Regions from separate parts of the Romboutsia sp. BSD2780061687b_171204_C1 genome, predicted to be linked through region 1. Evidence: riboswitches for the same ligand, from Rfam matches in the RefSeq annotation. Region 1 holds a riboswitch; the other holds the start of a gene.

The links. Region 1 has a riboswitch for glycine ahead of I2H23_RS02040 (alanine/glycine:cation symporter family protein). Riboswitches for the same ligand answer to the same signal wherever they lie in the genome.
Region 2: it holds a riboswitch for glycine, as region 1 does, so the genes downstream of both, I2H23_RS15630 (GrdX family protein) here and I2H23_RS02040 (alanine/glycine:cation symporter family protein) in region 1, are expected to answer to the same signal.

Annotation. Positions count from the first base shown of each region.
Region 1 is NZ_JADMRK010000001.1:406,767-414,666, reverse strand. Features, by position in the region: gene I2H23_RS02070 (amino acid ABC transporter ATP-binding protein) at 1-581, shown strand, start outside; gene I2H23_RS02065 (FxLYD domain-containing protein) at 712-1,122, opposite strand; gene I2H23_RS02060 (serine/threonine-protein kinase) at 1,201-2,358, opposite strand; gene I2H23_RS02055 (HdeD family acid-resistance protein) at 2,471-3,766, shown strand; gene I2H23_RS02050 (hypothetical protein) at 3,782-4,216, shown strand; gene tlp (small acid-soluble spore protein Tlp) at 4,295-4,522, opposite strand; glycine riboswitch at 4,827-4,914, shown strand; gene I2H23_RS02040 (alanine/glycine:cation symporter family protein) at 5,140-6,510, shown strand; gene I2H23_RS02035 (lipoate--protein ligase) at 6,609-7,592, opposite strand; gene lipA (lipoyl synthase) at 7,611-7,900, opposite strand, start outside.
Region 2 is NZ_JADMRK010000001.1:216,204-224,103, forward strand. Features, by position in the region: gene I2H23_RS01115 (hypothetical protein) at 1-68, opposite strand, end outside; gene I2H23_RS01120 (ion channel) at 245-1,444, shown strand; gene yidA (sugar-phosphatase) at 1,605-2,417, opposite strand; gene I2H23_RS01130 (M3 family oligoendopeptidase) at 2,555-4,249, shown strand; glycine riboswitch at 4,359-4,468, shown strand; gene I2H23_RS15630 (GrdX family protein) at 4,736-4,924, shown strand; gene trxB (thioredoxin-disulfide reductase) at 5,011-5,976, shown strand; gene trxA (thioredoxin TrxA) at 5,996-6,313, shown strand; partial or broken gene I2H23_RS01150 (glycine/sarcosine/betaine reductase component B subunit) at 6,432-7,086, shown strand; partial or broken gene I2H23_RS15635 (glycine/sarcosine/betaine reductase complex component C subunit alpha) at 7,211-7,900, shown strand, end outside.

The DNA.
Region 1 (7,900 bases):
GTGAAATTGGAGTTTTACTTGGAAAATCAGGCGCTGGTAAAACAACTTTACTTAGATGTATATGTGGACTAGAAGATTTTGATAGTGGAAGTATTATAATAGATAAAACCACTATGAAAAGCTCTATGGATATACTAAAGTTAAAAGGTCAAATTGGAATGGTATTTCAAAATTTCAATTTATTTCCACATATGTCTGTACTTGAAAACATTACCTGTGCATTAGTTAATGTACTAGGTCAAAGTGATAAAGAAGCTTTAGAAAAAGCTACTAGTATTTTAGATTTAGTTAACTTAAAAGATAAACTAAATTCATATCCTTTTGAACTATCTGGTGGACAAAAACAAAGAGTAGCAATCGCTCGTGCAATAGCCCTATCCCCAAAGATATTATGCTTTGATGAACCTACATCTGCACTAGACCTAGAATCTATAGAGGATATAATAAATATCATGTATAAGTTAAAAGAAAATGGTATGACTATTTTAATAATTACTCATGACTTAGATTTTGCAAATAAAATTTCCGATAAAAGCATAACTATAAAAAATGGATTAGTTGATAATTTAGCCATACTTTAATAAAAAATTTCCTTCACTTGAACTACGTATAGGCAAAGTGTTTCATATCACCGACAACTACTTCCATTGCTCAAGTTTAGCGATTAATCTAAAAAAAGTATATCTTAACAATTGTTAAGATATACTTTCCTTAAAATGCAGTATTCGTAGCAGTTATTTCGTAGCTATCAAAATCATCTTTTTCACATAATATTTCAACTTTTCTTTTTTCTCCTGGTGCTATATCACTTTCATTAGTAAAAGATTTTTCTATAACAGTACCATCTTTTCCTAATAGCTTATAATCAAACTGAACATAATCTATCATTTCATTACTTGTATTTTCAAAAACTCCAACTATTTTAGTCATGTAATCTTCTTTTTTTATTTCCCAAGTAATATTTTTAGCCATCTCTTCTATTTTCTTATTTTCTTTTTCTGATTGTGATTGTGTTTCTTCTATAGCATGGTTAACACTAGATGCACCTTGTGCAAGCATTAGAGCGCAACCTCCTATTATAACTACAAATCCTATTATAACTCCTAGTAAAACTTTTTTCATAAATAACCTCCATAATAACTATTTCATTATTTATTATAAAGTTTATTTATAGCCTATTGGTATGCTCATAGCATACAACTACCCTACAATATAAGTTAATGGTATACCTAGGCTCCAAAATATTATATTAGAATATAGTACATATCCAAGTATCTTTATATGTAATTTATTACTTTTTATAATTGGTAACTTGTTTTTTATATCTAGAAAATTAGTATATAATAAAAAATACATTAAAAGCATTATTACTACTATTAAGTTTTGTATTAATTCACCAATGCTACTTCCAACAAATAGTCCTATTATTAAAAATATATAAAATACTGTAGATAGTGTCATATTGATCCTATTTCCATTTCTAAACCCTGGTATATACTTAGATTTTAACCTAGTGTTTTTATTAATTTTTTTAGTTTTAATATTTATAGGTTTACTACTATCTTCATTTATAATTTTTTCTTTTAATTTATATCCTATTTTGTTTATATTTTTTTCTTTACTGGCTTGTGTTTTATAAATTAATTTTATTAAATCACTCTTTAGTGCTGATACATCTTGATACCTATCATCTGGAGATATCTTAGTACATTTCTTTATAACATTTTCCAATAACCCTTTATTTTCAACTTCTTTTATATGCTTTCCTGTAGTTAGCACATTCATCATAATACCCAATGAGTATATATCGCTTCTACAATCACTTTGTTCAAATCCAAATTGTTCAGGAGATGCATAACCTTTAGTGCCTAGTAAAATTGTATCCATATTTTCTCCATATTTATAATTTCTAGATATATCAAAATCAATAAGCTTTAATACATTATCATTACTTATCATTATATTAGATGGCTTAATATCTCTATGTATTATTGGCGGGTTTAGATTATGTAATATATTTAATATGTCACATAAAGATATTATATAATTTATAACTTCTATTTCTTCTAAATGACCTGTTTCTTTTAATTTTTCATGAAGAGTTTTACCATTTACAAACTCCTCTATTACTACCAACTTATTATCTATTTCAAATACTTCATATATTTTAGGCATATTTTCACTTTTTATATTCTTTAAAGCATCATATACATCTTTATTACATTCTTTTAATAATCTTTTTATATATGATTTATTTTTTATATTATTATGAACAAGTATTACTTCACTTTTACTACTTTTATGTATTGTTTTTAGTTCTTCATATAAAGACAACTCTAGTTCTGCTTCTAAATTCAAATTTAATCCCTCTTTATCTACATTTTTCAGTAAAATTATATCATACATAAATACTATTTTGTTAAACTTCTAATTTAATGATAATATTATACTATCTATAAGGAGGTTTTATATGAACGTAAAAACTATATCCCCTTTTTCTATATTATCAAAATCTATAATTTTATTTATACTAGGACTTATTATGTTATTTAGTTCTGATTTTATAGGAAGTATAACAACTGATATGATACTAACTTTTTTATTACTTATAGGTGCATTATCTATGCTAACTTATATTTTTAACAAAGAAAAGCGCCATATAAGTACACTAGTTGAAGGTATTCTTTGTATTTCTCTTGGGCTTTTTATTAAATATAATCCTATTTTTTTAACGGTATCTATTATAAGAATAATAGGTCTGTATGCATTATTAAATTTTGTAGGTAGAATTACTGCAGCTATTATTTTATACAAAAACAATGTAAAAGAATGTGTAAGGGGCTTTATTTTTAGCTTAATATCATTAGGATTTGGTGTTGTTTTATTATTTTATCCACTAGATTATATATCTATAGTAGATAAAATATGCAGTATATATGTAATACTAATATCTCTTACACTTTTTTCTGATTTTTTAAGGGAGATTTTAGATATTAATACCTTTAAATCTAATTTAAAAAGGAGATTTAGGATTACACTACCAATAGTTTATGCAGCATTTATACCTCAACATCTATTAGATAAAATTAATAATTTTATCAAGGTAAATCCTAATAATAAAGTTTTAGTTGAAAATAGTGACTATGATAATTTAATAGATAGTTCTTTTTCAACAATAGATATATTTATTCATCTAGCACCTGATTGTGCTAATGGATTTGGTCATGTTGATATATCTTTTGATGGAATAACTTATTCATACGGAACTTATGATAGTAGTTCTAATAGATTATTTACACTTGTTAGCGATGGTGTTTTATTAGAAGCTGATACTAAAAAATATATTAATTTTATAAATTCTAAATGCAATCGGTCTCTAATAGGGTTTACTTTAGCATTAAATAAAATTCAACATAATGCTATTAAAGATAAAATATCATCTATTAAAAATAATTGTATTCACTGGGAATGTAATTCAAAGAAAGATCCTTTTAAAGAGTATACTGATGAAACAAATCTAATGTTTTTAGATACTAATTGTAAATTTTATAAATTCAAATCTGGGTATTTTAAAACATACTTTACTCTAACAGCAAATTGCGTAAGACTTGCAGATACTATCGTAGGTTCTATAGGTTTAGATTTAATAGCAATAAATGGTATAATAACACCTGGTACTTATTATAATTATTTAGATAATTTATTTAAAAGAAAAAATACTATAGTTGTAAAAAAACAACTTTATATGAAACAATCTTCTATATAAATTGGAGGTAATAGCTTGAATAATGAAACAATAGAGTTAATGAGTGTTTTAAAAAATATAAAAGATGAAAGTTGTTTAGATGAATATCTAGTAGATATCTATGATAAATATAAAGGCTTAGAATTCAAGACATTTTTTGAAGATATTTTAAAACATAAACAAATTACTAAAAGTGAGCTTATAAAAAATGCTCGTATAGATAGAACTTATGGTTATCAAATTTTAAATGGAAGCAAAAAGCCTAGTCGCGATAAAGTTATAAAACTTTGTATAGGAGCAAATCTAGATATTAAAGAAACTAATAAAGCCTTAAGACTTGCCGATTGCGGTGAACTATATTCTAAAAATTTAAGAGATGCTGTGATTATATTTGGTTTAAACAAAGGAATTGGTATTCTAAAATTAGATGAACTCTTATACGATAGGAATTTGGCTTGCTTAGATGATTAAGATTTAAAAAGGTAATAAGTTTATGTTGTTACATACTTATTACCTTTTTTATATTTAGGATTAAATTATATATTTTATTTATCTATACTCATTTTTATTTACATTAGCTTCTTCTTTTATTTCACTACGCATATTATTAAGAGATTCTTCTCTTCTTTTATTTTTTTCCTCTAATTTTCTTCTTTCTTCAGGATTATCTACCTTTTCAATCATTTCATTTGCTAATCTAATATTTTTTAGAGTATGATTTATATTACATTGTATTTTCTCAACATTGTCTCTTCTATCGTCTGGATTTGGTTTCATTTTATATCTCCTTTTAATTAATTTTCATTAGTTATATTGTTCAATACACATATTTTTATTCTAGTTTGATTAAGTCAAAAAATATATATTATAGAAATTATCCTAAGATTTTAAATATCTAGTTTATATAGCTAAAGTGTTTAATTTTATTTTTTTTGATTTGACATTTGATATTTTTTTTTGTACTATTATAGAAAATGCAATAACAAATCAATACCCGATTGAAGCTTTATAGAAGAGCTGTCATTTTGACACACCGAAGGAGTCGCACTCTCAGGTACTTTTATAAGTAGGACTGTAAAGCTTAGGGAACTCTGGAGAGACCTATATAGGCGCCGAAGGGGCAAGGCAATTTTGCTCAATCTCTCAGGCAAAAGGACAGGGATTATGTACTATACTTACTTTTTGTATAGTTTTATAGTTGTAGTTTATCCAGAGCTAAGTCTTAAGACTTGGCTTTTTTTATTCAAGCAATTATTATTCTTATTATTTAGAAAATTAAAAATTTCTAAATATCTTATCTTCCTGTCAATTAATTCATTTTCCTTTATTGATTTATTAAGGCATAAAATTCACTTCGCTTAAAAAATAAGCGAATATATAAGGAGTGTATTTTTATGAATTTAATTGATGTTTTATCTCAAATTAACTCATTTATATGGGGACCACCTTTACTAATACTATTAGTTGGTACTGGTATATTATTTACTTTTAAACTTGGATTTTTACAAATAACTAAATTACCTACTGCTTTAAAATTAATATTTAAATCAGAAAATAATGGTAGTGGAGATATTTCAAGCTTTAGCGCTTTATGCACTGCTCTTGCTGCTACAGTTGGTACTGGAAATATAGTTGGTGTTGCTACTGCTCTAAAAATAGGAGGTCCTGGTGCATTATTTTGGATGTGGGTTGCAGCATTTTTTGGAATGGCTACTAAATATGCTGAAGGAGTACTTGCTATAAAGTATAGAACTAAAAATGAAAAAAACGAAATTTCTGGTGGTCCTATGTACTATATAGTAAATGGTATGGGATCTAAGTATAAACCTCTTGCTATTTTCTTTGCTATAAGTGGTATTTTAGTTGCTCTTTTAGGTATAGGTACATTTACTCAAGTTAATTCTATAACTGATTCTATTAATGGAAGTTTTGGAATTAATCCTAAAATAACTGGAATTATATTAACATTAATTGTAGCCTTAGTTATATTTGGAGGTATTAAAAATATTTCAAAAGTAGCATCTACAGTAGTTCCATTTATGTCTTTTGTATATATACTAATGTGCTTTTTAATTATTTTAGGCTCATTTAATAAAATACCATCTACATTTATCTTAATACTAAAAAGTGCTTTTACACCTACATCTTCTATAGGTGGATTTATGGGAGCTAGTGTATCTATGGCTATTAGAAATGGTATTGCTCGAGGCGTATTTTCTAATGAATCTGGACTTGGTAGTGCTCCAATTGCAGCAGCTGCTGCTAAAACTAATCATCCAGCTGAGCAAGGTCTTATATCTATGACTGGGACATTTATAGATAGTTTGATAATCTGTTCTCTTACTGGATTTTCTCTTATATTATCTGGTGTATGGAAAGGAGATTTAAATGGTGCTCTTATGACTCAAAGTGCATTTGAAAGTGTTCTTCCACATATTGGACCTTTATTTTTAACTATTAGTTTAAGTTTATTTGCTTTTACTACTATACTTGGTTGGTGTTATTATGGAGAAAGATGTTTTGAGTTTTTATTTGGTATTAAGTTTATAAGCGCTTACAGGGTTGTCTTTGTTTTAATGATACTTATTGGGTCATTTTTAAAACTTGAAATGGTTTGGATAATTGCGGATATGGTTAATGCTCTTATGGCTATACCTAACCTTATAGCTCTAATTTATCTTACTCCTGTAGTTATAGCTGAAACTAATACCTATATGAATTATTTAAAATTAAAAAAAGAAGATTCTTATGCTATTAATATATAAATAAATTACATTAATAACTTATATTTTATATGTATTATTTTAAATAAAAAACCTGTATCAATATTATTGATACAGGTTTTTTATTATTATATCTAAAATTATATTATACATTCTATAAGTTCTTCTTTGTTCACTCGATAGAAATACTTATTTATATCAATATTTTCTAATATATCTAATATATCTTTTTTATTATATCTACATCCATATAGTAAATTTGATATATCCTCTATTTCGCCTTCTCCAAAAAAGTCTCCATTTATTTTACATTCTTTTATTATACCTTTATCTACATTAATCCTAAACTCTACTTTCCCACCATCTAATCTTTTTCCTTTAACAATCTCAAATTTAGGAGATTTTCCGTAGTTCCATTCCCAAGTTTCAAATTTTTCTTTAGCTATTTCTTCTACTCTCTTTATATCTTCTTTTGTTAAATTATAAACTCCACTAGATTCTTTAAGTAAACTCTCTAGCATTATATCTTTAAACTTTAAACTATCCATATCTTCCTTTAAATAGTTTTTAAGATTTGCAACCCTATCTTTAACTGATTTTATTCCTTTAGATATTATCTTATCTTCAGCTACAGTTATACTTCTTACCATTTCCTCTATGTTAGTATCAAATAGTATAGAACCATGGTGTAATTTACATCCATTTTTAACACATTGTGCATTTCCAGAGAATTTTTTGCCATCTACTAATAAATCATTCCTACTATTAAAGTATGTATCTATTCCTTGACTTTTTAATGCTTCAATAATTGGCGTTGTAAATGTTTTAAAGTCTATTCCATTTCCATTATAATTTTTAGTTATAAAGCTAAATTGCCATCCATTCATATCCGTATATATAGTTCCGCCACCTGTTATACGTCTAACTACATTTATATTATTATTTTTTACATAATCTTCATTAATTTCTTCTATTGTATTTTGGAATTTTCCTATCATAAGTGTTGGATTTGTTCTCCAAAACATAAATATAACATCATCTTTTAAGTCTTTCTCATTTATAAGATAATACTCTAGTGCAAAATTAAAGTATGGATTAGTTGAATTATTTTCTACATATATCATGGTTTTATCCCCTTTTGTCTATTTAATAGCTTCTTGTGCATTATACGAACTTCTAACTAAAGGACTACTTGCTATATACTTAAATCCTTTCTCTACTCCAACCACTCTATATTCTTCAAATTTTTCTGGTGTTACGTATTCATAAACTTCTATGTGTTTGTTTGATGGTCTTAGATATTGACCTATTGTAAATATGTCGCATCCTACCTTAAGTACATCATCCATAACCTTAAATACTTCTTCATCACTTTCACTAAGGCCAACCATTATACCAGTTTTTGTTAATATGTGAGGTGCTACTTCCTTTA
Region 2 (7,900 bases), 190 kb from region 1:
AGATGAGTACAATAAGAACAACATTTCTTTGGTAATACTTCTTTAAGTTTCTCAACACTTTTATTCATATGTAACCTCCAATAATTTATATACTTTAATAAACAATATATAGTGAAACTTAGAATTCATTGATAAACACTCTTTATAAGATATATTAAAAAATAGTGATATATATTCTATAAATAAAGGGTTTTATAAAAAAATAAAGTAATTATGTTATATTAATTAAAACTAGGGTGATGAAATGAGAACTTATAATTTTGAGAAAGTAAGAGAAGATTCATACAACGAACTTGAAAAAATGAAGAAAGAAATGAAATATATAAATAAGTTAAATTTTAAAATAGAAAAAGAACAAATATATACAATAGAAACTCAAAATAAAGATTATAGTGATTTATATAATATATATGATGAAGAAAAGCTATATAATTTAAGAATACACAAAAAAAGTATTGGTAAATTTTCTAGTAAAGAAAGAAATGAAAAAAAGTTAAAAAACTTAAGAGTATTGTATTGTGAATTTGAAGAATGTAGGTTTGAAAATATAGAATTTATAAGTTGTATATTTATAGGAAATGTGTTTTTTAAATGTGATTTTGAAAATGTAATATTTAAAGATTGTAAATTCTATAATGAAAAAGATGATATAAATATATTTAAAGATGAATGTAAGTTTAGAGATGTTAGATTTACTAATAGTAATATAGAAAAAACAAAATTTGAAAGCATGAGTTTAAAAAATGTATATATAAAGGAAAGTAATCTAAATGGTTCTATATTTAATAAATGCATAATGAAAGAGGTTATAATTTGTGACAGTGATTTAAGTGCTATTAAAATATTACGTCCAAAGCATTTAGATATATCTTTTGAAGATTATTATTTAAGTAAATTTGACGAGCATACATTTATAGATAAAGTTGACTTAAAGAAAAAAGATAAGAATGAGTGTATAGATATATACAAGGTATATAAGGATATATCAACAAAATTTGAAGCTAATAGATTATTAAACATAGGTGGAGAATATTATTATATAGCTAAATTAATAGAGAAAGATGGTTTAAAAGGAATAGCTAAGTTAAAGTCCATAATATACTGGGCACTTTGTGGTTATGGAGAACGTCCAACATATGCGCTTATAACATCTTTAGAAATTGTATTGGTATTTGCTATATTATACATGATAACAGGTCTTAATATAGGTGGAGAATTTATAAATTATAAAGGTGCATTAATGGGAAATATAGATGTATCTTCTATAAATAAAGACTTCATTAATTCATTGTATTTTAGTATAGTAACTTTTACAACAGTTGGATATGGAGATATAACTCCAGTAGGATTTTTTAGTACTTTATTATCTGCAATAGAAATGCTTTTAGGTGTTACTATGGTTGGTATTTGGACAGCTACATTGTCTAGGAAGATAACAAAATAAAGAGAATTTAAACTCAAAGATATAACATTTAATAATAAAAAATAATGTAATACAAGAACTTAAACGCATATGAATATATAAAGAATGGATATAAGTTAGTTTACATAAAGCGACTTATATCCACAAAGAAAGAATTATATTACATGATTAATATTAATACTTATTTATTTAGTAAAAATTTATTGATAACATGTGCAACTCCATGTTCATTATTAGTTTTAGTTATATAGTTTGCAATATTCTTTATGCTATCGCGAGCATTACCCATTGCTACACCAAGCCCTGCATACTCTATCATATGCTTGTCATTTTCTTCATCACCTACAGCTATAGCTTTATCTATAGATAAATCTATATTTTTACATAAAGCTTTAAGCGCATTTCCTTTATTAGCTTTTTTATTTAAAAACTCTAGGAAAAATGGAGCAGATCTAACAACTGTGTATTTATCAAAAAATTCTTGAGGTACATTTTTTATTATTTCTTCTAATTTTTCAGGTTCGTCAACAATCATAACCTTACAAAATGTCATAGTTTCATCTATTTCTTCTTCTGGTTTATAAACTAAAGGTATTTTATTTAAATCAGATTCTAAAACAGTGTATTTACTAGGTTTTTTGTTAGGTGTTACAACATCAAGTGGTGTACTTATATGAAGATAAGTATTAAGTTTTTTAGAAAGTTCATATATAGATTTAAAATCATCATAATTCATTTCTATATTAGATATAACTTTTTTAGTTTTAACTTCTTGAACAACAGCTCCGTTAAAGCATATAACATAGTCCCCTTCATCAGTTAAATTAAGTTCTTCAAGTAGTGGAGTTACACCAGGTAGTGGTCTACCAGTAGATAAAACTACTTTATTCCCATTTTGTTTAGCTTCTTGGATAGAGTCAAAAACCTCCTTAGTTATTTTTTTTTCGGTATTTAATAAAGTGCCATCAATATCTAGTGCTATTAATTTATACATATAATCCTCCTATGATATTTACATAAAGATAGTTATAATTATATCAATATATGCAGAATTTATATAGAGAAAATTAAAAAAGAGTGTATGCTATAATATAAATATTAAAAATAAATATAAATAAAGGAGATATTTCAATGAAGTTTTCAGATTTTGAATATGAAAGACCAAATTATGAAAAAAGTAAAAATCAAATAATAGAAATAATAAATAATATAGAAAATTCAAAAACTTACAAAGAGCAAAGACAAAATATTGATAAACTAAATAGCATTAGAAATAATATAGAAACTATGAGTACATTATGTTCTATAAGACATAGTATAAATGTTGAAGATGAGTTTTATGAAAGGGAAAAAGTGTATTGGGACGAATATTCTCCATTATATGAAGAACTTAATTCACTTTTTTATAAATCAGTAGTAAACTCAAAATTTAAAGAAGATATTCAAAAAGATTTTGGAAGACAGTTTATAAATATAGCAAGCTTTAATTTAAAGTCTTTTAGTAGCGAAATAATAAAAGACCTTCAAGAGGAAAATAAGCTTTGTTCTAAATATACAAAACTATTAGCATCTGCTAAAATTCATTTTGAAGGAGAAGAAAGAAACCTATCTGGACTTTTAAAATTTATGTCAAGTGAAGATAGAGATATGAGGATAAAGGCATCTAAGGCATATTACAATTACTTTGAAGAAAAAGAAAATGAATTTGATGAAGTATTTGATAAATTAGTTAAAGTAAGAAATAATATGGCTATAAAACTTGGTTTTGACAACTTTGTAGAATTAGGATATATAAGAATGATGAGAACTGATTACAACAAAGACATGGTAAAAAACTTTAGAAAACAAGTTTTAGATTATATTGTACCTGTAGCAAATAGTCTTTACGAAAGACAATCTAAAAGGATAGGTGTAGATAGACTTACATATGTAGATGAAAACCTTGAGTTTTTAAGTGGGAATGCAACACCTAAGGGAAGTGACGAATACATAATAGAAAATGGAAGAAAAATGTATTCTGAGCTATCAAATGAAACTAAAGAATTCTTTAATTTCATGCTAGAAAATGAACTTATGGACTTAGTAACTAAAAAAGGTAAAGCAGCAGGTGGATACTGTACATATATACCAGATTATAAATCTCCATTTATATTCTCGAACTTTAATCAAACATTAGATGATATAGATGTATTAACTCATGAAGCAGGTCATGCTTTTCAGCTTTATATGTCAACTTGGATTGATATGCCAGAAATAAACTTCCCAACTTATGAAAGTTGTGAAATACACTCTATGAGTATGGAATTTATAACTTGGCCTTGGATGGAATTATTCTTTAAAGAAGATACAGAGAAATATAAATTTACTCATCTATCATCAGCTATTAAGTTTATACCATATGGAATAGTAGTAGATGAATTCCAGCACTATATATATGAACAGCCTAATATGACTAAAGAAGAAAGAAAAAATATTTGGAGAGAACTAGAGAAAAAATATTTACCACATAGAATATTTGAAGATAATGATTTTTTAGAAAAAGGAACTTGGTGGTTTAAGCAAGGACATATATTTAAAAATCCATTTTATTATATAGATTATACATTAGCTCAGATATGTGCATTACAGTTTTGGAAAAAAATGAGGGTGGACAGAATCAATGGATGGGAAAATTATCTAGACATATGTAGAGTTGGAGGAACAAAGTCATTCTTAGAAATAGTAAAGATAGGTGATTTAAAATCTCCATTTGAAGATGGATGTGTAGAAAGTATTATAGATGTTATTAAAAATTATTTAGATAGTATAGATGATAAAGCTTTATAATATATATACGGTAGAAATATGTAGCAATATTTATAGAAAAATATATTGGAATTTAAATTGAAAGTTTCTTTTCTTAACTTAGAAAGTATAAAAAAATTAAACATTCCGGTTGAAGGATATAGGAGATTACTTCTAAAAAGAAGTGACCGAAGGTACAAGTTTGATTAAATCCTAATTTAATCAAATGAAATTCTCAGGTAAAAATACTATATTCAGATGGAACTCTGAAGATTATATTAACAGAGAAAACAAATGGGATTTGTTTTCTCTGTTTTTTATTAAATAGACTTAAAAAGGAGAGGATTTTTATAATAATAATAACCAATAATACTATTGTCAAAAACAAAATAAAGCACAAAAATGTAAAATATATAAATGACATATATCTAGAAATTTTAAAAGAAAGTAGAAATCTAATTCACAAAGGTTACGAACTTTTATCTGTATTCCAGTATAAAGCCAAATGAAACTCCATACAGAAGTATAATATTAAAAAAATCAAACAAGTTAGATACAAATTCAGTACTATTAATTGAAGAAGCAATATACATTTCTAATAAATTTCAAAATAATAAACAAACACCTAATTGGACATATAATGTAATAGATGACTTTAGAGTTATAGACTTAGATATCTTAAGTAATACATTAGAAAGAATTCAATATATATTATAGAAATTAAAAATAATATTTGTATGTGACAAAATAATAAAATATTTTTTTATAAAAATGTTAAAAAAATAAATATAAAGGAGAAATTTATGGGAAATATATATGATTTAATAATAATAGGCTCAGGGCCTGCAGGGCTTTCGGCAGGACTTTATGGTGCAAGAGCAAAGTTAAAAACTCTTATACTTGAAAAAGGAAAAACTGGAGGACAAATAGTAACAACTCATGATGTTGCTAACTATCCAGGTTCAGTAGAAAATGCTAGTGGACCTAAGTTAATAGCAAGAATGGTGGAACAATGCAAAAGTTTTGGGGCAGAAATGAAAAAAGATAATATAATAGATGTAGATTTAGAATCTGATATAAAAGTATTAAAAGGTGAAAAAGGCGAATATAGAGGAAAGGCTGTAGTAATTGCTACTGGGTCTACACCTAGAAAGCTTGGTGTTAAAGGAGAAAAAGAGCTAACAGGTAAGGGAGTATCATATTGCGCAACGTGTGATGGAGATTTTTTCACAGATTTAGAAGTATTTGCAATAGGTGGAGGAAATAGCGCAGTTGAAGAAGGGATTTTTTTAACAAAATTTGCTAGAAAGGTAACAATAGTTAATAAAAATGAAAAGCTAACTTGTGCCAAATCAATAGCAGAAAAAGCACAAAACAATCCTAATATAGAATTTGTACACAATACGACTGTGAAAGAATTATGCGGTGATGGAATATTAAAAAAAGTTGTATTTGAAAATATTCTAACAGGTGAATTAAGTGAATATGAAGCAGATGAAGAAGATGGAACAATGGGGGTATTTGTATTCATAGGACTAAAACCAGAAACAGAGATATTTAGAGATAAAATATATACAGACCAAAATGGCTATATAATAACAGATGAAGATATGAAGACTAATATAGAAGGGGTATTTGCAGCAGGAGATTGCAGAGTTAAAGCCTTAAGACAGGTAGTAACAGCTACTAATGATGGAGCTATAGCTACAATAAGTGCTGAAAAATATATAGAAAGTAAAGAATGGAATTTAGAAAAATCAACTATTTAATTATAAAGGAGGAATTTGAATGATAATTTTAGATAAAAACACCTTTGAAGAAGAAGTTTTAAAACATGAAGGTATAGTTGTTGTAGATTTTTGGAGTGAAGGGTGTGAACCGTGTAAAGCATTGCTTCCAGAGGTTGAAGAACTTGCTAATAAATATAAGGAAAATTTTAAATTCTGTAAACTAGATACAACAGAAGCTAGAAGATTGGCTATAAAAGAAAAAATATTAGGACTTCCAACAATAGCTATATACAAAGATGGTCAAAAAATAGATGAGGTTACAAAATATGATGCAACTAAGATTAATATAGAAGAAATGATAAAGAAATACCTTTAATATTTATATAAAGTAGTTACTTACAACTAGTTTAATAAATATTAAAGGTTATATATTGAGTTAGTTGAGAAATATAAATTTTAGTTTTTTAAAACTTAAATAATTAGGGGGTGCAAGCATGCGCCTTGAGTTAGGTAAAATTTTTATAAGAGATATTCAGTTTGGGAAGTAACTAAAGTTAAAGATGCTACATTATACATCAATAAGGAAGAGATGCTTAAAGAAATTGGTGGGTACGAGCATATAAAGTCTATAGATATAGAACTAGCTCATCCAGGTGAAAGTGTAAGAATAGTACCAGTAAAAGATGTTATAGAGCCAAGAGTTAAAGTAGAAGGTAATGGAGGAATATTCCCAGGAATAATATCTAAGATTGAATTGTTGGAAGTGGAAAAACTCATGCAATTTATGGGTGTACTGTTGTTACTACTGGTAAAATAGTAGGATTACAAGAAGGTATTATCGATATGACAGGACCTGGGGCAAAATATTGCCCTTTCTCTAATCTTAACAATATAGTTGTTATAGCAGAACCAGTAGATGGATTAAAACAACATGACCATGAAAAAGCAGTAAGAATGATAGGATTTAAAGCTGCAGCATATTTAGGGGAAACTGCTAGAAATTTAACTCCTGATGAAGTTAAGGTTTATGAAACTAAGCCACTTTTAGAATCAATAAAAGAGTATCCACACCTTCCAAAAGTAGCATATGTTTATATGCTTCAAACTCAAGGATTGCTTCATGATACGTATGTATATGGTGTTGATGCGCTTAGAGAAATATAGGAATAAGTGAAGAAAATAATGGAGTATCTAAAGAAAAAGCTAAAAAGGTAATAGCAGAGTCCCTAAGAAAATTAGCATTAGATATGATAGAAGAATAGGAAGTAATATTATAGCTAAAAAGATAATAGGGCAAACTCTTCTAGAGATAGCTGATGCAATAGAAAGTGGAGAATTTGGTAAAAAAATAAGAATAGGACTGACTACATTAGGAAGTGAACATGGAAAAGATAATTTAGTAAATGGAGCTAATTTAGCCAAGTCTAGCTTATTTGATATAGTTTTAATAGGTAAAAAAGTAGATACTGACTTTGAAGTTGTAGAAGTAAGTTGTGAAAAAGAAATTTATAAAAAAATGGAAGAGTTATTAGATAGCGGATATATAGATGCTTGTGTTACAATGCATTATAACTTTCCTATAGGTGTATCCACAGTAGGCAGAGTTATAACACCAGGCAAAGGAAAAGAAATGATACTTGCAACAACAGGAACTAGTGCAACTAATAGAATAGAGTCTATGGTTAGAAATGCAATATGTGGTATAGCTACTGCAAAAAGCATAGGGATAAGAAATCCAAAGGTAGGTATACTTAATGTTGATGGTGCTAGACAAGTTGAAAAATGCTTATATTATCTAGAGCATCAGGAGCTCCAGTAGTAAAAAATGCAATAAAGTATGATTATGATATAGTAAAAGGAAGTATAAGTGAATTAACTAAAAATGAATTTGAAATACTAAAAAAGCTAAATTAAATGATATAATATCTAAATCTACAAAAAAAGAAATAAAAGTAAAACAAGA